DNA from 4 places in the Mesorhizobium sp. C120A genome. Region 3 is predicted to be linked to each of the others. Evidence: predicted binding sites of a transcription regulator. Region 3 holds the regulator's gene; each other region holds the start of a gene.
What was found. The regulator PhoB, encoded in region 3, activates phosphate uptake and scavenging genes when phosphate is short. The targets are predictions, from matches to a motif close to TGTCATNNANCTGTCAT.
Positions count from the first base shown of each region.

Region 1: a site for PhoB is predicted at 5,474-5,490, ahead of NL532_RS19400 (PhoX family protein). Genes of this name have one in related genera too.
Region 2: a site for PhoB is predicted at 4,671-4,687, ahead of NL532_RS22670 (RNA degradosome polyphosphate kinase). Genes of this name have one in related genera too.
Region 4: a site for PhoB is predicted at 3,268-3,284, ahead of NL532_RS31285 (ceramide glucosyltransferase). Genes of this name have one in related genera too.

Region 1 covers NZ_CP100476.1:3,986,797-3,994,066, forward strand. The annotation lists gene urtD (urea ABC transporter ATP-binding protein UrtD) at 1-445, opposite strand, end outside; gene urtC (urea ABC transporter permease subunit UrtC) at 450-1,682, opposite strand; gene urtB (urea ABC transporter permease subunit UrtB) at 1,679-3,295, opposite strand; gene urtA (urea ABC transporter substrate-binding protein) at 3,408-4,718, opposite strand; gene NL532_RS19395 (hypothetical protein) at 5,033-5,428, shown strand; gene NL532_RS19400 (PhoX family protein) at 5,546-7,270, shown strand, end outside.
Region 2 covers NZ_CP100476.1:4,658,067-4,665,336, forward strand. The annotation lists gene NL532_RS22660 (DoxX family protein) at 127-534, shown strand; gene ppx (exopolyphosphatase) at 792-2,324, opposite strand; gene NL532_RS22670 (RNA degradosome polyphosphate kinase) at 2,324-4,516, opposite strand; gene NL532_RS22675 (zinc-finger domain-containing protein) at 4,750-4,995, shown strand; gene NL532_RS22680 (FAD-dependent monooxygenase) at 5,015-6,253, shown strand; gene NL532_RS22685 (TIGR02117 family protein) at 6,475-7,140, opposite strand; gene NL532_RS22690 (amino acid ABC transporter ATP-binding protein) at 7,242-7,270, opposite strand, start outside.
Region 3 covers NZ_CP100476.1:1,332,712-1,339,981, forward strand. The annotation lists gene NL532_RS06585 (substrate-binding domain-containing protein) at 1-306, shown strand, start outside; gene pstC (phosphate ABC transporter permease subunit PstC) at 403-1,863, shown strand; gene pstA (phosphate ABC transporter permease PstA) at 1,860-3,176, shown strand; gene pstB (phosphate ABC transporter ATP-binding protein PstB) at 3,194-4,018, shown strand; gene phoU (phosphate signaling complex protein PhoU) at 4,060-4,764, shown strand; gene phoB (phosphate regulon transcriptional regulator PhoB) at 4,781-5,470, shown strand; gene NL532_RS06615 (ROK family protein) at 5,501-6,736, opposite strand; gene xylF (D-xylose ABC transporter substrate-binding protein) at 7,003-7,270, shown strand, end outside.
Region 4 covers NZ_CP100476.1:6,458,957-6,466,226, forward strand. The annotation lists gene NL532_RS31275 (2'-deoxycytidine 5'-triphosphate deaminase) at 1-538, opposite strand, end outside; SAM riboswitch at 679-756, shown strand; gene NL532_RS31280 (O-succinylhomoserine sulfhydrylase) at 814-2,004, shown strand; gene NL532_RS31285 (ceramide glucosyltransferase) at 2,016-3,167, opposite strand; gene apaG (Co2+/Mg2+ efflux facilitator ApaG/CorD) at 3,390-3,782, shown strand; gene NL532_RS31295 (Hsp33 family molecular chaperone) at 3,969-5,000, opposite strand; gene argF (ornithine carbamoyltransferase) at 5,109-6,020, opposite strand; gene NL532_RS31305 (aspartate aminotransferase family protein) at 6,039-7,238, opposite strand.

The DNA.
Region 1 (7,270 bases), 2.7 Mb from region 3:
TGGCTGCCAGATCGTGGCGCTTGTCGCCCAGCCGGATGATGCCGAGGATGTCGTCGATCTGTCTGGCTTCGGCGGCCGAGCGGCGATGGAACAGCGCCGGAAAGATCGAGCGCGGGCCCTTCAGCGCCAGCATCAGATTGTCTTCGACGCTGTGGCTTTCGAAGACGGTCGGCTTCTGGAATTTGCGGCCGATGCCCATCATGGCGATCTCCGCCTCGTCGTGCCGGGTCAGATCGACCTGGCCGTCGAAGAACACTTCGCCCTCGTCGGGCCGGGTCTTGCCGGTGACGATGTCCATCATCGTCGTCTTGCCGGCGCCGTTGGGACCGATGATGGCGCGCATCTCGCCCTTGTCGAGCACCAGCGACAGATTGTTGATGGCGCGGAAACCGTCGAAGGAGACCGAGACGCCGTCGAGATAGAGGATGGTGTTGGACTTCGACATCGCTCTATTCCGCCGGCTGCGGTTCAGGCCCGGACGCGGACCAGGCACCGGGCGTTGTTGCTGCGCTGCGCACGATCTTCAATGGCGGCGCGGCATCAGGGTCTGTGCCCGCTTCCTCTGCAATCGCTGCAGCCCGCATCGCCCGAGCGTTACCGCGCCAGGAATCCCACATGCCGACGATGCCCTTGGGCAGGAACAGGGTTACGGCGACGAACAGGCCGCCGAGCGCAAACAGCCAGAACTCCGGCAGCAGGCCGGTGAACCAGGATTTGCCGGCGTTGACCAGCAGCGCGCCGACGATCGGGCCGACAATGGTGCCGCGCCCACCGACGGCTGCCCAGATCACGACTTCGATGGAATTGGACGGCTCGAATTCGCCGGGATTGATGATACCGACCTGCGGCACATAGAGCGCGCCGGCGATGCCGGCCATGACAGCCGAGACGGTGAAGGCAAACAGCTTCACGTTCTCCGCCCGCCAGCCGAGGAAGCGGGTGCGGCTCTCGGCGTCGCGCACCGCCATCAGCAGCTTGCCGTATTTGGAGCCGACGATCGCCCAGGTGATGAAGACGGCGAGCGCGAGTATGATGGCGCTGGCGGCAAACAGGGCCGAGCGGGTGGCGTCGGCCTGCACGTTGAAGCCCAGAATATCCTTGAAATCGGTCAAGCCGTTGTTGCCGCCGAAACCCATGTCGTTGCGGAAGAAGGCGAGCAGCAGCGCGTAGGTCATCGCCTGGGTGATGATGGAGAGATAGACGCCGGTGACGCGGCTGCGGAAGGCGAACCAGCCGAAGACGAAGGCGAGCAGGCCGGGCACCGCCAGCACCATGATGGCGGCGAACCAGAAGTGGTCGAAACCGGTCCAGAACCAGGGCAATTCCTTGTAGTTCAGGAACACCATGAAATCGGGCAGGATCGGATTGCCGTAAACGCCGCGCGAGCCGATCTGGCGCATGAGGTACATGCCCATCGCATAGCCGCCGAGGGCGAAGAAGGCGCCATGGCCGAGCGAGAGGATGCCGCAATAGCCCCAGACGAGATCGAGCGCCAAGGCAAGCAATGCATAGCAGAGGTACTTGCCCGTCAACGCGACGATGTAGGACGGAATATAGAACGCGCTTTGCGGCGACACTGCGAGGTTGAGCAGCGGCACGATAATGGCGGCCGTCAGCAGGATGAAAATAGTGATGGCGATGCGACGGTCGGCACCCGCGGCGAAGAAGCGTCCCGTGATCATGTTTCCACCGCCCTGCCCTTGAGCGCGAACAGGCCGCGCGGGCGCTTCTGGATGAACAGGATGATCAGCACCAGCACGACGATCTTGCCGAGCACGGCGCCAGCATAGGGTTCGAGAACCTTGTTGACGATGCCGAGCGAGAAGGCGCCGACCAGCGTGCCCCAGAGATTGCCGACGCCGCCGAAGACCACGACCATGAAGCTGTCGATGATGTAGCCGCGGCCGAGATTGGGCGAGACATTGTCGATCTGGCTGAGCGCGACGCCGGCAATGCCGGCAATGCCGGAGCCGAGCGCAAAGGTCAGCGCATCGACCCAAGGCGTCCTGATGCCCATCGAGGCGGCCATGCGGCGGTTGGCGGTGACGGCGCGCATCTGCAGGCCCCAGGGCGTGCGCTTCATAACAAAGAGCAGCACGCCGAAGACGGTGAGCGCGAAGACCAGGATCCAGAGGCGGTTCCAGGTGACGGCGAGTTGGCCGACATCGAACGATCCCGACATCCAGGAGGGGTTGCCGACCTCCTGGTTGGTCGGTCCGAAGATCGAGCGCACCGCCTGCTGCATGACAAGCGAGACGCCCCAGGTTGCGAGCAGCGTTTCCAGCGGCCGGCCGTAGAGGAAACGGATGACGCCGCGCTCGATGATCAGGCCGACGGAAGCGGCAACCAGGAAGGCGAGCGGCAGCGCGATCACCAGCGACCAGTCGAACAGGCCGGGGAATGAGGTTCGGATCACCTGCTGGACGACGAAGGTGGTGTAGGCGCCGAGCATCACCATCTCGCCATGCGCCATGTTGATGACGCCCATGACGCCGAAGGTGATGGCGAGGCCGATGGCGGCCAGCAGCAGCACCGAGCCAAGCGAGATGCCGTACCATATGTCCTGGCCGGCATCCCACAGCGCCAGGCTCGAATTGATGCTGGCGATTGCCGCCGTCGCGGCATCCTTGACCGCGCCTTGCGCATTGGCCTCGACCGCGGTGAGCAGCGAGACCGCGTCGCGGTCGCCGCGCGCGCCGATCAGGGCAATGGCGGCAAGCTTGTCGGCCTCCGGCTTATCGGAGACCAGCACCGATGCCGCGCGCGCCTGTTCGAACAATGCCTTGACCTTGGCGTCGGTCTCGGCGGCGATGGCTGCATCGAGCGGCTCGATATTGGCGGCATCGGGGGTCTTGAACATGGTGTCGGCGGCGGCGATGCGGACAGAAGGATCTTTCGCGCGCAACGTCAGCGTTCCCAGCGCATCTCGGATGACACGGCGCAGCGTGTTGTTGACCTTGATCTTGGTGATGTCGGCCTTGGCGGCGTCGCCGGCTTTCTCGCCGCTCAGCGGGTCGAGCAGCGTGACGCTGTCGGCGGCCTCACTGCCGACGAAGACGGCTGAATCGGCTTTACGAATGTAGAGATTGCCTTCGGCGAGGGCTGCAAGCGACCGTTCAACCAGCGGATCGCCGGTGGCGGCAAGTTCGCGCACAACAGCCTCAGTGGTGGCAAAGCCCGTGCCCGTGGCGAATTTGGCGACGATGGCGCGCAGATCGGCTTCGGCTGCGTTCGACGGCAATAGGCTTGCCACCAGGAACACCAGCATGGGGCCGAGAGTGCGCAACAGGATCATCCGTTCAGATACTCTTCTGTGGGGAAATTCCGCGTCCGGGCGGGCTGAAGCGCCCGGACGCTTGGCGGTACCGATCGTGGACGCGTCCACGATCGGTCAGTCCCGGGAGGGATCAGTTCGTGCCCTTGCCGCCGCATTTGCCGGTGGCAACGTTGAAGTTGCCGCAGGACAGAGGCGCGCGCCAATCCGAAATCAGGTCCTTGGAATCGGGCAGATAGTCGGACCATTCGTCGCCCATCACGAGGCCGGGCGTCTGCGACACGGTCTCGAACTGGCCGTCGGCCTGGATCTCGCCGATCAGCACCGGCTTGGTGATGTGATGGTTCGGCATCATGGTCGAATAGCCGCCGGTGAGGTTCGGCACGGACACGCCGACCATGGCGTCGATGACCTTGTCGGGCTCGGTGGTGCCAGCCTTTTCGACCGCCTTCACCCACATGTTGAAGCCGATATAGTGAGCTTCCATCGGGTCGTTGGTGGTGCGCTTGTCATTCTTGATGAACTTGTGCCAGTCGGCGATGAACTTCTTGTTTTCGGGTGTGTCGACGCTCTCGAAATAGTTCCAGGCAGCGAGATGGCCGACCAGCGGCGCGGTATCGAGACCGGCCAGTTCTTCCTCACCGACCGAAAAGGCCATGACCGGGATGTCCTCGGCCTTGATGCCCTGGTTGCCGAGTTCCTTGTAGAACGGAACGTTGGCGTCGCCATTGACGGTCGAGACGACGGCGGTCTTCTTGCCGGCCGAGCCGAATTTCTTGATTGCGGAGACTTCGGTCTGCCAGTCGGAGAAGCCGAACGGCGTGTAGTTGACCATGATGTCTTCGGCGGCGACGCCCTTGGCCTTCAGATAGGCCTCGAGGATTTTGTTGGTGGTGCGGGGATAGACGTAGTCGGTGCCTTCCAACACCCAGCGCTTCACCGAGCCACCGTCTTCGCTCATGAGATAATCGACAGCGGGAATCGCCTGCTGGTTCGGGGCGGCGCCGGTGTAGAACACGTTGCGCTCGCTTTCCTCGCCCTCATACTGGACGGGGTAGAACAGGATGTTGTCGAGTTCCGAGAACACCGGCAACACCGATTTGCGCGACACCGAGGTCCAGCAGCCGAACACGGCGGCGACCTTGTCCTTCGAGATCAGCTCGCGCGCCTTTTCGGCAAAGAGCGGCCAGTTGGAGGCCGGATCGACAACGACCGCCTCGAGCTTCTTGCCGAGCAGACCGCCCTTGGCATTCTGCTCTTCGATGAGCATCAGCATGGCGTCTTTCAGCGTCGTCTCCGAAATCGCCATGGTCCCCGACAGCGAATGCAGAATGCCGACCTTGATCGTGTCTTCGGCGGCCTTGGCCGGAGACGACATCGACAGGCCGGCGGCGATCACGCCCGCCGAAAACATTTTTGTTATTGTGGAGAAATTACCCCTCATACCGAAGACTCCCAAGCTGTTTGATTGCACCGCGACAATGCAAAGCAACTGCCGTGCCAAACGCGAAGGCGCCGCTCATAAAGATGTAATAGCCGAGCGTTATCAGCCGGTTGGTATATTAGCCTGGAGAGACAACAAAGGCAGCCGGTAGAAATTGATTGAGGCAAATTTGCGCAGCGCACACGACTTTTGCCTAATTTTCGCCCAATTGAGACAAATGCCTAGTTTTTGATCTCCGGCCGTGGTTTCCGGGCGAACAATGTTGCGGCACCGCGCAAAAATAGGGCAAGCTCGCCCTTCAAAAGAGAGACGTCATGACATCTCGCATCTCACGCATTTCCGGCATCCTGCTGCTGATGGCAACGAGCGGCGCCGCGCGCGCCGATTTCAGCGAGGGCAAGCTTCCGGACGGCACCTATCATTGCGAGGTCTACCTGCTCGGCGCCTTCCTCAACCTCGGCGACATCACCATCAAGGGCAATGTCTATACCGGCCCGGTGACATTCGGCACCGGGACGCAAGGCTACAACTATCAGATGAATGCCAATGGCGAGATAACCTGGCTCGGGCCGCTGGGCGGCTATACCACCGGTGGCAACTCCGTCTCCATGACACAGGCAACACTGGACGGCAAGACCGCCCCGTCATTCGACATCATTCTGAAGCAGCCCGACGGCGCCTTCACCGCCTCGACCTGCACCAAGGGCTGAGCGATGCGTAGTGCCGCGCCCAGTTGCGGCAAAACCTTCCTCTTATGTCATGTGAATGTTGCCTAAGCAGACTAGGGCAACGGTGCGCCGTAACATCCACCCTGAGAGGCAGACACCATGGCCAATACACCGTCTTCATCCTCCCCCGTCATCCGCGAAATCATTGCCGAGCGCGTCTCGCGCCGGTCTCTTTTGAAAGGCAGCCTCGCCTCCGGCGCGCTGATTGCCGGCGGCAGCTTTGTCGGCTCCTTGTTTGCCGGCGAAACGCATGCCGCCGCAGCGCAGTCGACGCTCGGCTTTCCCGAGCTGAAGCGGGTCTACGACAAGACCCATGCCGCCGCCGAAGGCTATGAGACGACCATCGTCGCGCGCTGGGGCGATCCGCTTGCAGCTGGCCTCGCCGAATTCGACGGCAACAAGGTCGCGGCGGAGGAACAGGAAAAGCGCTTCGGCTACAATTGCGACTACATCGCCTTCATGCCGCTGCCGAAGGGCACGGTGAATTCTGATCATGGCCTGCTCTGCGTCAACAACGAATACATCTCGCCCAATGTGATGTTTCCGGGGATGACCGAGGGCGATGCCGGCAAGACGATGACCAAGGAACAGGTCGATCTCGGCATGGCCGCGATGGGCCATTCGATCGTCGAGGTGCAATTGAAGGACGGCAAGTGGGAAACCGTAGCCGACAGTCCGCTGAACCGCCGCATCACCGCCAACACCGAAATGACCGTTTCCGGACCGGTTGCCGGCCATGCGCTGATGAAAACTTCGGCCGACCCGACTGGCACGAAAGTGCTCGGCACCAGCTATAATTGCAGCGGCGGTTTCACCCCCTGGGGTACGGTGCTGACCTGCGAGGAAGGCGTGTCCGACATTTTCGGCGGCGACCCGAAAAAGGCGCCGACTGCCGACCTGCTCGACCGTTACGGCTTCGACGGCTCCGACATCTATGGCCGCGGCCGCTTCCATGACCGCTTCAACCTCGACAAGGAACCGAACGAGGCCAACCGCTTCGACTGGGTGGTCGAGATCGACCCTTACGATCCTCAGTCCAGGCCGGTGAAGCGCACGGCACTTGGCCGCATGTCGCATGAGGCCTCGACCGTGGTCCTCAACAAGGACGGCCGCGTTGTCGTCTATATGGGTGACGACGACTATTTCGAATATATGTACCGCTTCGTCTCGGCCAAGGCCTATGACAAGGCCAACCCGGCCTCCGGCGCCGATCTGCTCGACGATGGCGTGCTGTCGGTCGCCCGCTTCGATGCCGATGGCTCGATGACGTGGCTGCCGTTGGTGCACGGCCAGGGCAAGCTTACCGTCGAGAACGGTTTTGCCGACCAGGCCGAGGTGCTGTTGAAGACGCGGTTTGCGGCAGATGCGCTCGGCGCCACGCCGATGGACCGGCCCGAGGACATCGAGACCAATCCGGTGACCGGCCGCGTCTATGCGGTGATGACCAAGAACAAGAAGCGCGACCAGTCAAAGGTCAATCCGGCCAACACGCGGCCGGAAAATCTCTGGGGCCATATTGTCGAACTGATCCCGCCCGGCGGCCGCGGCGCGGATGCCGACCACACGGCCGAAAACTATGCCTGGGACCTGTTCGTGCTCTGCGGCAACCCGAAAGATGCCAAGGTCGGCGCCACTTTTCATCCGGACACGTCGGACAATGGCTGGTTCGTCTGCCCCGACAACATCACCTTCGACCCGGCGGGGCGGCTGTGGGTGGCGACGGACGGCGCCAATGATTTCGACCTGCCGGACGGCGTCTATGGCGTCGACACCGAAGGTGCGGCGCGCGGCCTGCCGAAGCTGCTGTTCACCTGCCCGCATGGC
Region 2 (7,270 bases), 3.3 Mb from region 3:
CAAGCCTGAAAAAAGCGGCGTGGAATTTTCCACGCCGCTTTTTCGTTGTCTGCCCAAGCGCACGCTCGACCCATCCCTGCTAGGATCGGTCTCGAAACAGCCGGCGGACAGACAACGGAGATGACCATGCCCCGCGATGCATTGCTTCTGATTTCCCGGCTGCTGCTCGCCGTCCTGCTCGTTCCCTCCGGCTACCACGCGCTCGCCGACATTGCCGGGACGACCGGCTATTTCGCCGGCCTCGGCATGCCATTGCCGATGCTTGCCGCCTGGGGCACCGGGCTGTTCGAGTTGATTGCCGGTCTCTTGATACTGGTCGGCTTTCAGACGCCGGTCGTTGCGATACTTCTTGCCGCTTTCTGCATCGTTGCAGGCTCCATCGGCCACTACGGCCAGGGCGGCGATGACCCGATGCTCACCTTCCTGCACCAGCAGATGCTGATGAAGGATATTGCTATCGCCGGTGGATTCCTGGCGCTAGCCATGGCCGGCGCCGGGGCCTTGTCGATCGACGGGCGCCGCGCCGCGGTCTGATATCGTCAAATATCGTCCCAGGTTGATCCCTCGCCGAGGCAGGTCGACCCCCACTCCGTCTCGGCTCCGCCGAGCCACCTCTCCCCCGATCGACGGGGTAGAGGAAGGGCTCGAGCCTATTGCCGCCAACGCTTTCCAACGAGGCTCCCTTCCTTTCCCTCCGGAGGGGAGGTGGCGGTGCGAAGCAGCGACGGATTGAGGAAGCCGGTCCTCGAACGCGAGGCCGACGACGACATGGTTTTGCTGTCAGGCCGCGCCTACTTCACCGACACGCTCTGCCCACCCTCGACCGCCAGCACCAGCCGGCGGTTGGTGATCCGCGCCAGTTGCGCCAGCCGTCCGGCCGGGCGTTCGCCGTAAAGATCGGAAAGTGAGGCCGGCAGCACCAGCGCCAACGTGCCATTGCCGCGGTTTTCCCATTTCAGCCGCGGCATGACGCCGGGCATGGCCGCAGTCAGCAGATAGACGACGCGCAGCACCGCCGCCAGGATGCGGGCTCGCTCGAGATAGCGCGGCGTCGCCAGGCCGCGGATTTCCGGCGCCGCATCGTTGAACACGCCTTCGTGGCGGAACAGGCCGACCAGCGCCAGGAAGGCACGGCCGGGGTGATCGACGCCAATGAAGGAGGCGTGGGCAATGATGTTGAGCGACTGCTTGCCGCGATATTCCGGGTGTGCGCGCCAGCCTATATCGGCCAGCAGACAGGCAGCGTGGCGATAGCGCGCCTCATCCTCCGTCTCGTCGATGCCGAAGGCGGCAAAGGTCTTGTCCGTCCATTCGACAAGCTCATGCGCATGGGTGACCGAGCGCGACCGCAGCCGCGCCAGTTCCTCCGAAGCGGAGACCAGCGGATCGGCCTTCTGCTCGGCCGGGTCGAGCAGCGAATAGAGAAAGCCTTCGCGCACTCCCAATGCCGAGACGATGATCTTCGACGGCTGCATCGCCGCCATGATCTCCTGCAGCACGACCGCGCCATAGGGCAGCAGTGAACGGCGGTTCTTCGACACGCCTTCGATGCCCTTGACCTTCTCGATCTCGCCTTTCGCCACCTGCTTCAGGAAATTGGCGGCGCTGTCGACACCGATCTCATAGTGGTGCATGACGCCAAGCGGGTAGTTGGTCATTTCCATGTGCAGCCGGGCAAGGTTTCGCCAGGTGCCGCCAACGGCGTAGAAGGGCCGTCCCTGCCCGCCCTTCAACATTTTGGCGCGCGCCAGTTCGTCGCGGGTGATCTTTGCCGCCTGGGCGAGCGAATTCCTGGCCATGTCCTGCAGCCGCAGGCCACCCAACGGCAGCGTGATGCCGTCGCCGATCGCCTCGCCATTGATGTCGATAAGCTCCAGGCTGCCGCCGCCAAGATCGCCGGCAATGCCATCGGCGGGGTGGAAGCCCGAAATGACGCCAAGCGCCGAATAATGGGCCTCCTGCCGGCCAGTGAGCACGCGGATCTCGGTCTTGAGCACATCCTGGGCGCGATGGATGAAGTCGGGTCCGTTGATCGCTTCGCGGGCCGCGGCCGTTGCCAGCACAAACATGTGCTCCGCACCCGCCTGGTCGGAGAGCGCGCGGAAACGGCGGAACTCCTCCATCGAGCGCGTCACCGCCTCGGGGTCGAGCTTGCCGGTCGAAACGATGCCGCGGCCGAGGCCGGCCAGCATCTTTTCGTTGAACAGCAAGGTCGGCGAGCGCGCCAACCCTTCATAGACGACAAGGCGGATCGAGTTCGAGCCGATGTCGATGATGGACAGCGGCCGGCGATCCTGCAGCCGGCCTTGGGACGTTGAAATCATCAGCCGGTGTTCTTCTTGCGACGCTTGAACTGCGCGATGCGCTTGGGCGCATGCGACTTCAGCGCGTCACCCCGTCCCGACAGGCTCGGATTGGTCATGAAATATTCCTGCGCGTTGAACGGTTCCTCACCCTCCTCCAGCACGACGCGCCGGGAGGTTCCGTCAGCCAATACGTCGAAACTTTGCTGGTTGTCCATGATGTTGCCCAGCATGATCTGGCCAAGGATCTGTTCATGCACCGTTGGATTGGTGATCGGCACCATGGTCTCGACGCGGCGGTCGAGATTACGTGGCATCAAGTCGGCCGAGGCGATGTAGACGATCGCCTCGTCCGACGGCAGGCCATGGCCGTTGCCGAAGCAATAGATGCGGCTGTGTTCGAGGAAGCGGCCGACGATCGACTTGACCCTGATGTTTTCCGACAGGCCGGGCACATGCGGCCGCAGGCAGCAGATGCCGCGCACGACGAGATCGATCTCGACGCCGGCACGGCTGGCGTCATAGAGCGCGTCGATGATGTTGGGGTCGACGAGCGCGTTCATCTTCATCCAGATGCGCGCCGGACGGCCAGCCAGCGCGTAGGCGACCTCGTCGGCAATGTGCTTGAGGATACGGCTGCGCAGCGTAAACGGCGAGATGGCGATCCGCATCTCATCCGTCGGCTCGGCATAGCCGGTGATGAAGTTGAACAGCTGGGCGACATCGCGCGCGATCGTCGGATCGGTGGTGAAGAAGGACAGGTCGGTGTAGATGCGCGCGGTCACCGGATGGTAGTTGCCGGTGCCGAGATGGACATAGTTGCGCAGCTTGCCGTCCTCGCGCCGCACCACAAGCGACATTTTCGCATGGGTTTTGAGTTCGAGGAAGCCGAACACGACCTGGACGCCGGCGCGTTCGAGGTCGCGCGCCCAGCGGATGTTGGCTTCCTCGTCAAAGCGCGCCTTGAGCTCGACCAGGGCGGTTACCGATTTGCCGGCCTCGGCCGCGTCGACCAAGGCGCGCACGATCGGGCTGTCGTTGGAGGTGCGGTAGAGCGTCTGCTTGATCGCCACCACCTCCGGGTCGGCCATCGCCTGGCGCAGGAACTGGACCACCACGTCAAAGGATTCATAGGGGTGGTGGACGACGATGTCCTTCTCGCGGATGGCCGCGAAACAGTCGCCGCCATGCTCGCGAATGCGCTCGGGAAAGCGTGGATTGTAGGGGGTGAACTTCAGGTCGTCGCGCGGCACGGCGACGATCTCGGAAATCTGGCTGAGCGCCAGCGGGCCGGTCAGAACGCTGATGCGGCTCGAAGAGACGCCAAGCTCGCCGGCGACGAACTCGCGCAATTCGCCGGGCATCGACTTGTCGAATTCGATGCGGATGACCGAACCGCGGCGGCGCCGCTTCAGCGCCGTCTCGAACAGGCGCACGAGATCTTCCGACTCTTCCTCGACCTCGATATCGCTGTCCCGGATGATGCGGAACGTGCCGGAACCCTTGACCTCATAGCCGGGGAACAGCTTGCCGATATAGAGGCCGACAGCCTCCTCCAACGGAATGAAGCGAACGTGCTGCTTGCGGTCGGGCAGACGGATGAAGCGCTTCAGCGCCACCGGCAGGCGCAGAAGCGCGCTCATCTCCTCGCCATTCTTGCGATGGCGCAATTGCAGCGCCATCGAGAAGCCGAGATTGGGAATGAACGGAAACGGATGCGCCGGGTCGATCGACAGTGGAGTCAGCACCGGGAAAACCTGGTCCTGGAAATGGTCTTCCAGCCAGACTTTTTCATCCTTGGTCAGTGCGTCGCGGGTGATGCTCTCAATGCCTTCCTTGTTGAGCAGCAACATCAGCGCCGAAAGGCTGTTCTGCTGGTCCTCCTGCAGCCGCTCGACCTCGCGCAGCAATTGTTCCAGCTGCTGCTCCGGCGTGCGGCCGTCGGGGCTCTTGAGCGCAATGCCTTCGCGCACCTGGCCCGCAAGGCCGGCGACGCGGACCATGAAGAATTCATCGAGATTGGCGGCCGAAATCGACAGGAAACGGACGCGTTCGAGCAGCGGATGGTGCTCGTTCTGCGATTCCTCGAGCACACGCCGGTTGAACTGCAGCCAGGAGAACTCACGGTTGACGAACCTATCGGGGTTGCCGCCGTCGGGGCTCGCCACCTCGACATTGATGAATTCGCTCTGCACCGGCTTCAGTTCGTTCATGGTTCCTGCTCTTCCCCGCCAACCGTCCCTTGGAGCGCCGCTGGACGTGCCATGCCTCTAACACGCTTTTGTAACGCATGACCCTTCGGCGAAAACCATTCCGATTTCAGGGACATGCACTTAACCGGCTCACCGTATCCTCTGACAGGCTTTTGCGACAGTTTCATTTCATCGATCTTGCAAACAGGCCTGTTATGTTCCAGATGCTTTTCGACGAGATCAAGGAGACGACGATGGCAGGCGGTTCCATTCCCCATTTCCAGAACGATGCGGGCCATCCGGCAATCGACATCGGCGTCAAGGAATTCATGTGCACCGGCGCCAACCCGCCCTTCGACCACCCACATGTGTTCCTCGACATGGGCGACGACAATGAAAAGGTCTGCCCGTATTGCTCGACGCTCTACCGCTATTCGGCGAAGCTGAGGGCGACGGAAACGCTGCCGGCTGGTTGCCTTTATATCGACCAGGCCGCCTGATCCTTCCGCGACAAGCCCGATGGAAGACATAAGGTCCCGGCAGGTCATAATCGCCGGGGCCGGCATCGCCGGGCTGACCGCCGCCCTTGCCTTCGCCGGACGGGGTTATCCGGTAAAGCTTATCGAACAGGCACAGCACCTAGAAGCGGCCGGCGCCGGCATCCAGCTTTCGCCCAACGCAACACGCATTCTTCGAAAACTCGGCGCGCTCGACCGGCTGTTGCCGGCAGCGTTGCGGTCGGAAGCGGTCGTGCTCAAGGACGCCCGGACGCTGCGCGAACTGGCGCGGGTACCGCTCGGGCACGCCGCCGAAGCGCGCTGGCAGGCGCCCTATCTTGTCGCCCATCGCGCAGATGTGCAGGCAGCGCTGTTGGCGCAAATGGCTGAACGGCCGCAGATTGAGCTCATCACCGGCGCCCGCGTGACCGGCATCGTCAAAGACGCGCAATATGTCGCCGTGACCGCCGAAGTGGACGGCCGCGAGATCGAGGCACGCGGCAAACTGCTGGTCGGCGCCGACGGCGTCTGGTCGGCGGTCAGGGCGCAACTCGCAGGCGAGGACTTCGTCAAAAGCCGTTTTTCGGGCGAACTCGCCTGGCGAGTCACGATCGCGGCCGAGAGCGCCGCCGGCGAAGCCTTTGTCGCGATCGGCGCCGCCGACTGCGTCACCACGTTCCTGCATCCAGGCTTCCACATGGTCGCCTACCCCGTCAGCAAAGGCCGGGCCTTCAATCTCGCCGCCTTCACCAAGGGTGAGCGCATGGCCGAAGGTTGGTCGGGCCATGCCGATCCTGCGATCCTCACGGCTGCCCTGCGCGGCACCGCGCCGGGCCTGACGAAGCTTGTGGCACTGGCCGGCCCATGGACGGCCTTTCCGATCCACACCGTCGAACAGAAGCGGTGGACGAGCCCGCAGGGCATCGCGCTGATCGGCGACGCCGCGCACGCGATGACGCCGTTTGCGGCGCAAGGTGCCGCGATGGCGATCGAAGATGCCATCACGCTTGCCGAGGCTATCGCCGATTTCCCTGGCGATCTGCCCAGAAGTTTTCGAATCTGGGAAAATCTTCGGCGGCCGCGTGTCGCCAAGGCCGCGCGTCGTGGGGCCGTAAACCGCCTCGCCTGGCATGCTGCCGGCCCGGTGGCGATCGCCCGCAATCTGTTCCTGGCCATGCGCTCGCCCGACAAGCTCGCCGCCGACCTCGACTGGCTCTATGGATGGCGAGCGGACACTCGGCAGTCTAGATCGTCGACGTAGCGATCCTTCCCACCCCTCTGTCCTGCCGGACATCTCCCCCGCAAGGGGGGAGATTGGATGTCGCCGTCGCCTTCGCCAAAATCGCCGGCGTTGCAGCACGAGCGCCGCGGGCAAAACGGCTGATCTCCCCCCTTGCGGGGGAGATGGCCGGCAGGCCAGAGGGGGGTGCTGTCCCGCTGACTTCAAAAGATCCAACACTGTCGCGGTGCGATGAAGGACTGCTAGTTATAAAACCGCATCGACAAGCCCAGCGAGGCCGGCAGCGGGTTCCACCAGCCGGTGCGCAGGCCGGCGGTGCGCAGGCCGGCGGCTGTCCAGGTGTTACAGCCGACAAGCGCGTTGAAATGGCCGTTCGCCTCGAAGAAGCGGTCGAAGCTGGAATAGGCGGCGTTCTCGATGACGACCGGACCATGCGGCCCTTGCTGGAAACTCGCGTCGATATAGTTGAGCAGCGCTGCAAAACGTTCCTCATCGATGTCGAAACCGGTGACAGCAGGGTGCGGCTCGGCGATGGTCCCGGCGATATCGACATGCATGACCGAGGCGTCCAGTGTCAGCGCCTTGAGGACGGGCACTGCTTTCAGCTGCGACCAGCTCGGCGTCTCCAGATAGAAGGCCCGGCCGCCCCAGCCAAAGACGATGTAGCGCACTTCCGGGGCGTCGACAGGGATGCCGGCAGCGACCAGGAAATGGAAGCGCCGGCGCACCTCGTCATCGACTGGAATGGCGATGTCGGTGTGGATCGGATTCTCCAGCACCAGAATATGGCGCGTGCCCTCACCCGCCGCTGACGCCGGCCACAGCGGACGCGGCACCAGCGTGCCGAGCGCGGCAGCGAGCGCGACCACGATAATCAGCATGGCCACGAAACGCAGGGCTTTTCTCATGCGGCGGCGGCTTTGTGTTTCAATGGAGAAGATCAACCCCCCAGATAGCAAAAGAGCCCGGCCGCATTACGGCCGGGCTCTTTTGGTTCGCATGAAAATGCTCAGTGCAGGATCTGCGACAGAAACAGCT
Region 3 (7,270 bases):
GGCGTGTTCGGCCTCGCCTTCTACGAGAACAATGCCGACAAGCTGAAGGTCGCTACCGTGGAAGGCATCGTGCCTTCGACGCAGACCATCGCCGATGGCACGTACCCCGTGTCGCGGCCGTTGTTCTTCTACGTCAAGAAGGCGCATCTGGGCGTCGTTCCCGGCCTCAAGGAATATGTCGAGTTCTTCCTTGATGACCAGATGATCGGCCCGGAAAGCCCGCTCGCCCAGTACGGCCTGGTTTCCGCTCCCGACGCCGAACGTCAGGGCCAGCGCGACGCCTTCGCCGCCGGAAAGACGATGTAATCAACCGACCGGATCAGGGCGCGGACCAAATCCGCGCCCTGATTTCGCCGCTTGCCGCAACGGTGGCGGCGATCTGAATTTTCCCTGGGGTGGGTGATGTCGTCCTTGCTCGTACTCGCCATAGTCATCGCCATAGGCGTGGTCGCTTTTGTGATCGGCCGCCAGCGCGCAGCGGCGCAGGATACCGGCAAGGTCAAGCCGCATTCGCGCGCGCATTATCATGGCTGGTGGGCCTTTCTGCTCGCGGTCCTGCCTGCCGTCCTGCTGCTCGCCGTCTGGGATATCGGCTCTTCCTTCTATCTCGACCGGCACATCCATGCCGCTTTGCCCGAGCGCACCGCCGACACAAAGGTGGCCAGCGAAGCGCTCGACGCCAGCCTGGTGAAGAGCCTGGCCAAGGGCCTGCGCCGGCTCGATGGCGATACCGCACTTCCCGCTACTTTCGCCGAATTGCAGCCGCTGCTCGCCGCCAAGGGCGTGGCACTGGCCAGCGACACACAGGACTATATGATCCCGATCGCGGTCGAGGCGAACCAGGTCCAGGACCGGCTCGGCCTGTTCGGCGCCGTGCTGACCTTCGCGCTGTCGGTCGCCGGCGCCTTCTATGCGCTGAGGCAGATCGCGCCGCGCGCCAGGGCGCGCAACAATGTCGAGAAGCTGATGCTGTGGGGGCTGCTTGCGGCCTCGACCATCGCCATCCTGACCACGGTCGGCATCGTGCTGTCGATGCTGTTCCAGACGATCACCTTCTTCGAGAGCGTATCGCCGATGAGCTTCTTCTTCGGCACGGTGTGGGATCCGCGTTTCGCCGCCGCCGGTTCCGGCGGCAGCCAGGGTCAGTTCGGCCTGATCCCGCTACTCGCCGGCACGCTCTACATCGCCGCCGTCGCGCTTCTGGTCGCAGTGCCGGTCGGGCTGATGTCGGCGGTCTACATGTCCGAATATGCCTCGCGCGGTGTGCGCTCGGTGGTCAAGCCGGCGTTGGAACTGCTGGCCGGCATTCCGACCATCGTCTACGGCATCTTCGCCGTTGTCACGCTCGGACCGTTCTTGCGCGACCTGTCGGCGGCACTCACCGGCGGCTCGCCCTTCATCCAGGGCCAGAGCATCTTCACCGCCGGTCTGGTGATGGGCGTCATGCTGATCCCGGTCGTGTCCTCTTTGTCCGACGACATCATCACCGCGGTGCCGCGCGCAATGCGTGACGGCTCGCTCGGCCTCGGCGCCACCCGCTCCGAGACGATCAAGCGGGTGATCCTGCCGGCGGCACTGCCCGGCATCGTCGGCGCCATCCTGTTGACGGCGTCGCGCGCCATCGGCGAGACGATGATCGTCGTGCTGGCGGCGGGCGTCGCCGCCAATCTGACGGCCAATCCGTTCGAGGCGATGACGACCATCACCGTCAAGATCGTCAACCAGCTGACCGGCGACCTCGAGTTCAACTCGCCGCAGACGCTGGTCGCCTTCGCGCTCGGCCTGACGCTGTTCGCGCTGACGCTGGTGATGAACATCGTCGCCCTCTACATCGTGCGCAAGTACCGGGAGCAGTACGAATGACCGACATCCCCCTGGACACGATGGCGGGCGCCGTCGCGCGACCGCGCCGCGACATCGGGCTGAAGGCGCGCTATGCCGCCGAACGCCGGTTCCGCATCTATGGCGTGATTGCGATCTCGGTGGGCCTGGCGTTCCTGGCCATCATGCTGATCACCATCGTCTCGAAAGGCTACACCGCCTTCTGGCAGACGACGGTGACGCTGCCGGTCACCTTCGACGAGAAGGTGATCGATCCCTCCGGCAAGCGCGCGACCGACCCTACCGTGCTGATCAAGGCGAACTATCCCAAGCTCGCCGAAAACGCACTGGTGGCCAAGCTCGGCATCGATCCGGCCAACAAGCCGATGATGCTGAAGCTCAAGGGCTTCCTGTCGGAAGGCGCCCGCGTGCAGCTGCGCGACATCGTCTCCGCCGATCCGTCGGTGATCGGCACGACGCGTGACGTCGACATCCTGGCCGCCGCCAATCTCGACTCGGCCTTCAAGGGCCAGATCGACCTCGGCGTCGATGAAGCGCGCCGCAAGGTGTCCAACCAGCAGATCGACTGGATGAACAAGCTCAAAGCCGAAGGCGCGATGGCCGAGCATTTCAACACCGGCCTGTTCAGCTATGGCGCCTCCAGCCGGCCCGAGACGTCGGGCATGGGCGTGGCCATCATCGGTTCGTTCTACATGATGGTGATCGTGCTTTTGCTGGCGCTGCCGATCGGCGTCGCCGCCTCGATCTATCTGGAGGAGTTCGCCAAGAAGAACCGCTTTACGGACCTGATCGAAGTCAACATCAACAATCTCGCGGCGGTGCCGTCGATCGTCTTCGGTCTGCTTGGCCTTGCCGTGTTCATCAACTTCCTCGGCATGCCGCGCTCGGCTTCCTTCGTCGGCGGCCTGGTGCTGACCTTGATGACGCTGCCGACCATCATCATCGCCACGCGCGCCGCCCTCGCCGCGGTGCCGCCGTCGATCCGCTCGGCGGCGCTCGGCCTCGGCACCTCCAAGATGCAGATGGTGTTCCACCACATCCTGCCGCTTGCCGCCCCAGGCATCCTTACCGGCACCATCATCGGCCTGGCGCGTGCGCTCGGCGAGACAGCACCGCTGCTCTTGATCGGCATGGTCGCTTTCGTCGCCGATTATCCGACGACGCCTTTCGATCCGGCGACCGCGCTGCCGGTTCAGATCTATATGTGGGCAAACGAGGCTGAGCGCGCTTTTGTCGAGCGCATGTCCGGCGCCATCATCATCCTGCTCGTCTTCCTCATGGCCATGAACATCACCGCGATCGTGCTCCGGCGCCGCTTCGAGCGGCGCTGGTAGAAAAAAGGCAATTTGGTATGAACATCATGACCGAACAGTCCCTTGAGAATGCAGTGGGCGACAAAATGAACGCCAAGTCGAACGAAGTCATCAAGATGCGCGGCGACAAGGTCGGCGTCTTCTACGGCGAGAAGCAGGCGTTGTTCGACGTCAATCTCGACGTCCGCCAGAACCAGGTGACGGCGCTGATCGGCCCGTCCGGCTGCGGCAAGTCGACCTTCCTGCGCTGCCTCAACCGCATGAACGACACCATCGATTCGGCGCGGGTGACCGGCAAGATCACGCTCGATGAAGACGACATCTACGACAAGAACATCGATGTCGTCGAACTGCGCGCCCGCGTCGGCATGGTGTTCCAGAAACCCAACCCGTTCCCGAAGTCGATCTACGAGAACGTCGCCTACGGCCCGCGCATCCATGGGCTGGCCAAGCGCAAGTCCGACATGGACCAGATCGTCGAGCAGAGCCTGAAGAAGGCTGCGATCTGGAACGAGGTCAAGGACCGCCTGCAGGAGCCCGGCACCGGCCTGTCCGGCGGCCAGCAGCAGCGCCTGTGCATCGCGCGCGCCATCGCCGTGTCGCCGGAGGTGATCCTGATGGACGAGCCCTGCTCGGCGCTCGATCCGATCGCCACCGCCCGTGTCGAGGAGCTGATCGACGAACTGCGCCAGAACTACACGATCGTCATCGTCACCCACTCGATGCAGCAGGCGGCGCGCGTCTCGCAGCGCACGGCGATGTTCCATCTCGGCTATCTCGTCGAGGAGGGCGTCACCGACAAGATGTTCACCAACCCCGACGACAAGCGCACCCAGGACTACATTACCGGCCGCTTCGGCTGAGCCGTCCGGCGGGTGAATTTTTAGGCACGAGGACCAAGATCATGGGTGAACATACCGTCGCCTCCTTCGATGAAGAGCTCGGGCAGATCAGCAAGCTGATCCGCGACATGGGCGATCTGGCAGGCTCGATGGTCAGCGGCTCGACCAGGGCGCTGCTCAATTCGGACAATGCGCTGGCACAGCGTGTCGTTTCCGACGACGCCATCATGGATGCGCGCCAGCGCGAACTGGACGACCGCGCCATCACGCTGATCGCCAAGCGCCAGCCGATGGCCAACGATCTGCGCGCCGTGGTCGGCTCGATCCGCATGGCGGGCGACCTCGAGCGCATCGGCGACCTCGCCAAGAACATCGCCAAACGCGTCGGCACCGTGGGCTTGAGCGTCACGCCGCGCGACCTCTCGCACTCCATCGATGCCATGGCGCAACTGGTGCTGATCCAGGTGCAAGGCGTCGTCGAGGAATATGCCGCCACCGATGCGGCAGCGCTTGCAAAACTCAGGAATGACGACGAGCGCATCGACGTCAAATACACGTCCGTGTTTCGTGAGCTCTTGACCTACATGATGGAAGACCCTCGCAACATCACCGCCTGCACGCATCTCTTGTTCTGCGCCAAGAATCTTGAGCGCATCGGCGATCATGTCACCAACATCGCCGAAAATGCGTATTATGTGCTGACCGGCCAGCAATTGCCCGCCAATCGTCCGAAGCAGGACGAGACGGCGATGGCCACGCCGGCCTGATGAGGGTGAACTGCCTATGATCGCGCCACGCATCATGGTCGTGGAGGACGAGGAGCCGCTGGGCGTGCTCCTCCGCTACAACCTCGAATCCGAAGGCTATCAGGTCGAGGTGGTGACACGCGGCGACGAGGCCGAGATCCGCCTGCAGGAAAACGTGCCCGATCTCCTGGTGCTCGACTGGATGGTGCCCGCTGTTTCCGGCATCGAGCTCTGCCGGCGGCTTAGAGTGCGGCCCGAAACCGAGCGGCTGCCGATCATCATGCTGACCGCGCGCGGTGAGGAAAGCGATCGCGTGCGCGGCCTGTCCACCGGTGCCGACGACTATCTGGTCAAGCCATTCTCGACGCCGGAGTTCATGGCGCGCGTGAAGGCGCTGCTGCGCCGGGCCAAGCCGGAAGTGCTGTCCAGCGTGCTCAAGGTCGGCGACATCGTGCTCGACCGCGAGTCGCACCGTGTCTACCGCAAGAAGAGCGAGATCAGGCTCGGACCGACCGAGTTCCGGCTGCTCGAATTCATGATGCGCCATCCCGGCCGCGTGTTCTCGCGCAGCCAACTGCTCGACAATGTCTGGGGCGAGACGATCTATATCGACGAGCGAACCGTCGACGTCCATGTCGGGCGCTTACGCAAAGCGGTCAACAACGGCCGCATGCCGGATGTCATCCGTACCATTCGCGGCGCCGGCTACGCGATCAGGGAAGACTAGGATGCTGCGCGTCGCGCCGTTGCCGGCCATTCAGGCGACATGCTTGCCGGATTTGGCCTGAATGCCCGGCGCGAAAATCTCCTGATCGACGAAGCCGAGCGCGCGCATGGCACAGCCTTCGCGGATCAGCGGCAGCTCGTTGGGCTCGGTGTCGAAGGAGATCGATTTCGAGTGCTGGCCGCCGGCGGTCTGGGCGATCGCTTCGCGCAATGCCGGTTCGATCAAGTCGAAGGCGGCGGCGCTGACGCCGACCATGGCGACGGGTGCCGGATCGATCAGTGCAAACAGGCTGCCGAGGCCGAAGCCGAGCGCCTCACCGGCCTTGCGATAGGCTTCGCGCTCCGGGCCATCGGTTTCGCGGGCGCGCGCGGCGAGTGCGCGCATATCAGCGTCGCCGATATCGACCGGCTCGGCATCTTCGCTCATCATTTTGGCGCTGCGCCAGATGGCGTAGTTTCCGGCATAGGCCTCGACGCAGCCGCGCCGCCCGCAGCGGCAGAGCGCGCCGCCCGGACGGTGGATCATGTGGCCGAACTCGCCGCCCGAGGAATGGGTGCCGGTGAACAGTTCGCCTTTCAGCACCAGCCCCATGCCGATGCCGTGCGACAAGAGGATCGCGATGAAATTGTCGCGGTAGCGCTCGGGCTGGCGCCATTGCAGGGCCACCGCCATCATATTGCAGTCGTTCTCCATGGTGGCAGGAATGCCGAATTCCGCTTCCAACATGTCGGCGAAGGCAATGTCGGTCAGTGGCGTGATTGGCGACCACAGCATGGCCCGCGCCTGCGAATCGGTGATGCCCTGGATGCCCATGGCAATGCGGGCGATGCTCTGGACATCGAGGTCCGGGTCCGCGAGACGCCGCCCGACGATTGCTACGCATTCGCCGATCAGCTCGTCGCGCGGCATGGTCAGCGTGTCGAGCCGGCGCTGTTCTTCCGCGACCACCTGGCCGGCATAGTCGATGACGGTGACGGAGAGGAAGTTCAGCGACAGCACCACGGTCATGACCGCCGCCGCTTCCGGGTTGAGGCCAAGGCCGACCTGCGGCCGGCCGCGTTTCAGCGAGCCGGTCTCGCCAGGCTTGCCTTCAATCAGGATGCCTTCTTGAATTAGATCAGACGAGATTGCCGATATCGTCGAATGGCTGAGGCCGGTGGTCGCCGCAATCTCGGTCCGCGACGGCTGGCCGGCCCGGCGCACGGCCGAAATCACCATCGCACGGTTGCGACGGCGCAGATCGTCGTGGCGGATCCCAACCGACATTTGTTTTCCTCCCGGCCTCCTCGCGCCTCATGATAGTGAAGGCGTTCGACGGCACCAGCCAAATATTGGCAGACGCCGGCAGCCCTGTCATTGTTTATTGCGGAGCTCGAAAAAATTCGGCAACGCCATCAGAATCCATCATAATCGATGTTGACAGTGCCTTATCATTGAACCAGTATTTTTTCGAGGCTCGAAAAAATGGAGCCTCTTTGTGCAGGCCTTCGGGCCGGTTTTGTCGCGCCGTGGGCGGCGCAGGGAGGGTTATAATGAACAGATTTGCAGCCGCCATGCTGGCGGGTGTCGCCATGTCGCTGGCGCTGATGTCGGTCGCGCAGGCGAAGGACAAGGTCATCGGCGTGTCGTGGTCGAACTTCCAGGAAGAGCGCTGGAAGACCGACGAGGCGGCGATGAAAACGGCGATCGAAGCCGCCGGCGACAAGTACATTTCGGCCGACGCGCAGTCCAATCCCGGCAAGCAGCTGACCGACGTCGAAAGCCTGATCTCGCAGGGCGCCAACTCGCTGATCATCCTGG
Region 4 (7,270 bases), 1.5 Mb from region 3:
CGCGGTGCAATTCGTTCAGTTCTGCCTCCGACAACAGCGCGTTGCCGGTGCGAAAGCGGATCTGCGACAGCCTCGATCCGGCGCGTACGACGATCGGGAAGGTGCGCGGACTGACTTCGAGATAAAGCGGCCCGTGATAGCCGGGGGCGATCTTGTCGAACTCATGGCCGCGATCGGTCATCACCCGGGTGAAGATGTCGAGCCGGCCGGTCGAGCTCTTCGGGTTGGCCGAGGCCGACACGTTTGCGGGCAGCGCCAGGCTTTCGAGCAGCGGCACGATGTAGACGCAGCCGGTTTCCAGCACCGCGCCCTCGGCGAGACTGAACTCATGCAATTTCAGCCGGTGAAGCTTGTCGGCCACCAGATGATCGGGACCCGGCAGGAAGGAGGCGCGCACGCGAAAAGCCTTGTCGCCGAGCCTGAGATCGAGGCTCGCCGGCTGCACCTGGTCGACATCGAGCGCGCGCGGCGACTTCAGCGCGCCGGACTGAAACAGCGCGGAAATGTCCTGATCGGGAAGAATGCCTGTCTGCCGCAAAAGGCTGGCTCCGCTCCAAGGTCGGTCTCTTTGTGGCAGGTTCTTGCCGCAAAACCGCTGGATATTATTGCGGAACCTGCCTGGTACAAACCTCTTAATGAAGCCGGCAATTGACGCAAGCGCAGGTGAGGTCTAAAGGGTCGTTATCCCGTGGTGATTTGGCCGGTCGGCTTGCAGCCACGTTAAACAAGTCGCTAAAGGACCGTCGGGCCGCAAGGCCATATGGACCGGTTGCGACTTTCGCGGCCGGTTTTTTTGTGTCTGGAACAAAAGCGATGAGCACCAAGAAGCGTAACTGGAAACCTCAGACCGCACTCGTGCACGGGGGAACGCTGCGTTCCCAGTTCGGCGAGACGTCCGAAGCGATGTACCTCACCCAAGGCTATGTCTACGAGACGGCGCAGGCTGCCGAGGCCCGTTTCAAGGGCGAGGAGCCGGGCTTCATCTATTCGCGCTATGCCAACCCTACCGTCGACATGTTCGAAAAGCGCATGTGCGCGCTGGAGGGTGCCGAAGATGCGCGCGCCACGGCGTCCGGCATGGCGGCGGTGACGGCAGCGCTCCTGTGCAGCGCCAAGGCCGGCGACCATATCGTTGCGGCGCGCGCGCTGTTCGGCTCCTGCCGCTGGGTGGTGGAGACGCTGGCGCCGAAATACGGCATCGAGGCAACGCTGGTCGACGGCACCGACATCGCCAACTGGGAAAAGGCGGTGCGGCCGAACACGAAACTGTTCTTCCTGGAAAGCCCGACCAATCCGACGCTGGAAGTGGTCGACATTGCAGCGGTGGCGGCGCTCGCCACCTCGATCGGCGCCAGGCTGATCGTCGACAATGTCTTCGCCACGCCCTTGCAGCAGAAGCCCTTGCAGCTCGGCGCCCATATCGTCGTCTACTCCGCGACCAAGCACATTGACGGCCAGGGACGCTGTCTCGGCGGCATCATCCTGTCGGACAAGAAATGGATCGACGAGAATTTGCACGACTATTTCCGCCACACCGGCCCGAGCCTGTCGCCGTTCAACGCCTGGACGCTGCTCAAGGGCCTGGAGACGCTGCCGGTTCGGGTGCGCCAGCAGACTGAAAGCGCGGCCAAGATCGCGGACTTCCTGGCAGGACGGCCGGAAATCGCCCGCGTCATCTATCCCGGCCGCGCCGACCACCCGCAGGCCGACATCGTCAAGAAGCAGATGACAGGCGGATCGACGCTGATCTGCCTCGACGTCAAGGGCGGCAAGCAGGCGGCCTTCGCCTTGCAGAACGCGCTCGACATCGTGCTGATCTCCAACAATCTCGGCGACGCCAAGAGCCTGATCACCCATCCGGCGACCACCACGCACAAGAACCTCAGCGACGAAGCTCGCGCCGAGCTTGGCATCGGGCCGGGAACGCTCAGGCTGTCGGTCGGTCTTGAGGATACGGACGATCTGCTGGAGGACGTTGCGCAGGCGCTGAAGGCAGCCGGGTAGGCCGCGAGGCGTCACGCTCCCGACGAAGCCTCTTCCAGCTCGGCTGCCTTGGTGCCGATGATCATGGTGTTGCCGCGCCAATCGACGGCGCCGCTCAGCCAGCCGCGCGCCCAGATGGCGGGAAGCATCATGTCGCGGACCATCATCGCCGGGACCATGCGCAGCGACAGATGCCAGCCCTTGGCAGCGGCCAGCGCGCATTCGGGAATGTAGGCCGCCGTCAGCACGGCCAACACCGTGGCCGGCAGGCTGATGCCGGCACTTGCGGCCGCCACCAGCGCCAACGCCAACGGCACGGCGACGCCGGTCAGGATCTCGGGTGCGAAAAACAGCGGGAAGGTGACGCGGCGCAACCGCGCCCAGCGCGCCTGGCGCGACCAGATGTCGGCAAGTCGGCGCTGCCCCAGTGGTTGCTCGAAAGGCGAGGCAACGAGATTGACGTGCAGGCCCAGTCCGTTGACCAGCTTGGTTGCAGCAGCATCCTCGGCGATCTCGGCGGCCAGCGCGCGGATACCGCCATTGGTATCGAGCATCGGCTTGTTCCACAGCATGCTCTTGCCCTGGGCAAAGCCGAGGCCAAGCGCCTCGCCGGCATATTGCCAGCGCGCCTGCAGCGTGTTGAGGAACGCGCATTCGACCTCGGCCCAGAAGCCATCCGGCCGCGAGCCGATCGGCGTCGAGCAGATAAGCCCGGTATTGGTCCGCCAGGCCGCCATCAGGTGCTGGACGTAATCCCTAGGCATCAGCACGTTGGAATCCGCCAGAATAACCCAATGATAGCGCGCCGCTTCCCAGCCCTTGACGCAGTTGTTGAGCTTCGGGTTGCTGCTGACGCGGTCGTCGCCGATCAGCAGCCGGGCCGGCACGTTGGGAAACAGGACGATCGCCCTGTTTATCAGTTTGACGACCGGGTCGTCGGCGTGAGCGACGCAGAAGATCAGTTCGTAGATCGGCCAGTCAAGCGAGAAAGCTCGCTGCAGCGTCTCTTGTGTGAACGGCTCCACGCCGCGCGACGGCACGACGATCGAGACCGGCGGCTGCTCGTTGGACGGCGGAGGGATGAGACGGCGCGCTTTCAGCTTCGACGATGCAAGCAGGATGCTGGCGAGATTGGAAAGAAGCAAAGCGGAGGAAGCGAAGGCGGCTGTGAGAGCTGGTTCCATCGAGATCTGGTCACTCCGGAAAGGCCGCTCGCGGCTGCTTTGTCAGTCGACAGATGGGCCTTGAGTCGCCGGCAAGGTTTGCGCACACCAACATTGTCATGTGTCACTTAAATGACATTGTTTGTCGGCACCTGCGCTTTGAGGCTGGCAGGACATGCCGCTCTGCGCGTATCAAACCGCATGGCGCGACAAATGTTCCCTGCCGCGCAACCGGAGCAGCCCATGTATCGCGCCGTCACGCGCAACATCGAAGTGCAGGTCAGACCGTTCTACCTGGAGGACCGCTCGGACCCGGCGGAGAACCGCTATGTCTGGGGCTACCAGGTGACGATCGACAACCAGTCGGACGATTTCGTGCAGCTTATGTCGCGTTACTGGCACATCACCGACGGCAGCGGCCGGATCGAGGAAGTGCGCGGCGCCGGCGTGGTCGGCGACCAGCCTGAGCTCAATCCCGGCGACAGCTATCAATACACGTCAGGCTGCCCGCTCTCGACGCCCTCCGGCTTCATGGTCGGCCACTACACCATGCGCAACAAAAAGGGCGAGACGTTCGACGTCGCTATTCCCGCGTTTTCGCTGGATCTGCCGGGGACGCGGCGGACGGTGAATTAGGGGTTTTCTCCCCATCTCTATACGGGGAGAAATGCCCGGCAGTGCAACGAGGGGCGCCGCCGGACTCATGAGGTTATCTTCCACGCACATGACGCAGGCTATGCGCGGCCATTCACCAAAGTTCGCGCTGCCCCTCATCCGCCCTTCGGGCACCTTCTCCCCGTGAACGGGGAGAAGGAAGAGATGCTACTGAGTTGCAAACTCCGCCGGGTCGAAGTCGTACTGCTTCGAGCAGAACTCGCAGGCGACGTGGATGCCGCCATCTTCGGTGCTGTCCTTGATCTCCTGCGCGGAAAACCCCTCGAGGATGCCGCGTATCTTGTCCCTTGAGCAGGAACATTGGTCGGCGACCGGCACGCCGCCGAAGACGCGCACACCATGTTCGTGGAACAGCCTGTAGAGCAGCCGCTCGGCGCCGATGGTCGGGTCGATCAGCTCGGTCGGCTCGATGGTGCCGAGCAGCGCCACCAGCTCGCGCCACGAATTGTCGGCCGGCTCCTGCGTCACGTCACGCGGATCGCCGTCGCCGCCCGAAATGTCCGGCACGCGCATGCGCTCGGGTGACTGCGGCAGGAACTGCGCCAGGATACCGCCGGCGCGCCACTGCTCGCGCGCACCGCCGGGGCCGGGCGTCAGCAGCTTGGCCACCGACAGCCGGAGGTCGGTCGGGATCTGCTCCGACTGGCGGAAATAGGTGCGCGCGGCGTCTTCCAGCGTCTCGCCGTCGAGCTGGACGATGCCCTGATAGCGCTGCGTGTGCGCGCCCTGGTCGATGGTCAGCGCCAAAACGCCGCTGCCCAGCAGCGTCTGCTGCGAGGTCTGGCCTGCGGCCACCAGGGCCTCCAGCCGGTCGGCATCGAAGCGCGCATAGGCGCGCAATGCCGAGGGCGTGGAGAAATCCGCGACCAGCATGTCGACAGGCCCGTCGGTGCGGGTCTGCAGGATGAACTTGCCTTCGAATTTGAGCGAAGTGCCGAGCAGCACCGTCAGCACACAGGCTTCCGCCAGCAGGCGGGCGACCGGCTCGGGATAGTCGTGACGGTTGAGGATGGCGTCGAGCATCGGCCCGAGCTGCACGGTGCGGCCGCGCACGTCGAGCGGGCCTACCTCGAAGGGCACGACATGATCGTCGCCGGCATAGCCGAACTCGCCGAGTTTGGGGTGATGTTCAGTCACTTGATGCGTTTCCAACATGACAAAGCTCCAGGGCGCGGCCATGCGGCCCGGAGGGGTGCATGCGTCCAAACGCGCTTGATTTGCGTGATGGGGCGCAAATAGGCATCGCGCCGCCCCGGATCAAGCGTTTTGAGAGCAAGCGCCTGGAGATCAAGCGCCCAGACACCAGGCCAAAACCGCCTTCTGGGCGTGGAGCCGGTTCTCGGCTTCGTCGAAGACCACCGAATGCGGACCGTCGATGACCTCGTCGGTGACTTCCTCGCCGCGATGCGCCGGCAGGCAGTGCATGAACAGGGCGTCGGGCTTGGCCCTCGCCATCAGCGCCGCATTGACCTGATAGGGCGAGAAGACATTGTGGCCGCGGGCGCGGTGTTCCTGGCCCATCGACACCCAGCAGTCGGTGACGATGCAGTCGGCCTGGTCGACGGCCTCTTCGGGCGAGCGGGTGAAGTGCAGCTTGCCGCCATTGGTCTTCGACCAGTCGATGTGCTTCTGCGCCGGCTCGCTGCCTTCCGGTACGGCGACATTGAGGTTGAAGCGGAACCGCGCCGAGGCCTCGAGCAGCGAATGCAGCACGTTGTTGCCGTCGCCGGTCCAGGCGATGGTCTTGCCGGCAACCGGACCGCGATGCTCCTCGAAGGTCATGATGTCGGCCATCAGCTGACAGGGATGGGTGTCGTCGGTCAGCCCGTTGATGACCGGAATCGTGGCATTCTCGGTCAGCTCGAGCAGCCGCTCATGCGACGTGGTGCGGATCATGATGGCGTCGACATAGCGCGACAGCACCTTGGCGGTGTCGGCAATGGTCTCGGAGCGGCCGAGCTGCATTTCGGTGCCGGTCAGCATGATGGTCTCGCCGCCGAGCTGTCGCATGCCGACGTCGAAGGACACGCGCGTGCGCGTCGACGGCTTGTCGAAGATCATGGCCAGCACCTTGCCTTCGAGCGGTTTGGTCCGTTCGCCGGCCTTGAGTCGCGCCTTGCGTACCACCGCATCGTCCAGGATCAGGCGCAGATCGCCTTCGGAAACGGCGGAAAGATCGGTGAAATGGCGAAGGCTCATCGGGAATGGTTCTCGGGATTACTTCGCGGCGGCCGCGGCGATGGCGTCGGTCAGGCCCTTGGCGCCGGCGCGGATGCGATCGAGCGCTTCGCCGATCTCGGCGTCGGTGACGGTCAGCGGCGGCAGCAGACGAATGACGTTGTCGCCTGCCGGCACCGCCAGCAGATGCTGGTCGCGCAGCGCCATGTTGACCTTGGTGTTGGGCATGGCGCATTTCAGGCCAAGCATCAGGCCGCTGCCCCTGATGCCTTCGATGACATCGGGAAATTCGTCGGCGACCGCCGCCAGGCCCTGCTTCATCAGCAATGCCTTGCGCTGGACGTCTTCGAGGAAGCCGTCTTCCAGCACGACGTCGAGCACAGCGTTGCCGACCGCCATGGCCAGCGGATTGCCGCCGAAAGTGGTGCCATGCACGCCTGCCGTCATGCCGACGACAGCGTCGTCGGTGGCGAGGCACGCGCCCATCGGAAAGCCGCCGCCAATGCCCTTGGCAATCGCCATGATGTCGGGCGTCACGCCGGTCCATTCATGCGCGAACAGCTTTCCGGTGCGACCGATACCGCACTGGACCTCATCGAAGATCAGCAGCAGGCCGTGCTGGTCGCAGAGCTGCCGCAGCCGTTTCAAGGATTGCGTCGGCACCGGGCGGATGCCACCCTCGCCTTGCACCGGTTCGATCAGGATCGCGGCGGTCTCTGGTGTGATCGCCTTTTCGGCGGCGTCGATGTCGTCGAAGCCGACCTGGTCGAAGCCTTCGACCTTGGGCCCAAAACCTTCGAGATATTTGTACTGGCCGCCGGCGGCGATGGTCGCCAGCGTGCGGCCGTGGAAGGCGCCTTCGAAGGTGATGACCCGGAAGCGCTCGGGATGGCCCTTGACGAACTGGTAGCGCCGCGCCGTCTTGATCGCGCATTCGAGCGCCTCGGCGCCGGAATTGGTGAAGAACACCTTGTCGGCGAAGGTGGCGTCAGCCAGCCGCTCGCCGAGCCGGGCCTGCCCCGGGATCTCGTAGAGATTGGAGACGTGCCAGAGCTTGGCCGCCTGTTCGGTCAGCGCCGAGACCAGATGCGGATGGCTGTGGCCCAACGAATTGACCGCGATGCCGCCAGCGAAATCGAGATATCGCTCGCCCTTGTCGGTAACCAGCCAGGTGCCTTCGCCATGGTCGAAGGCCAAAGGGGCGCGGGCAAAGGTCTCGTAAAGCGCCGAACCGCTCATTATATGCGTCTCCGGTACCGGAAAAATCAAAA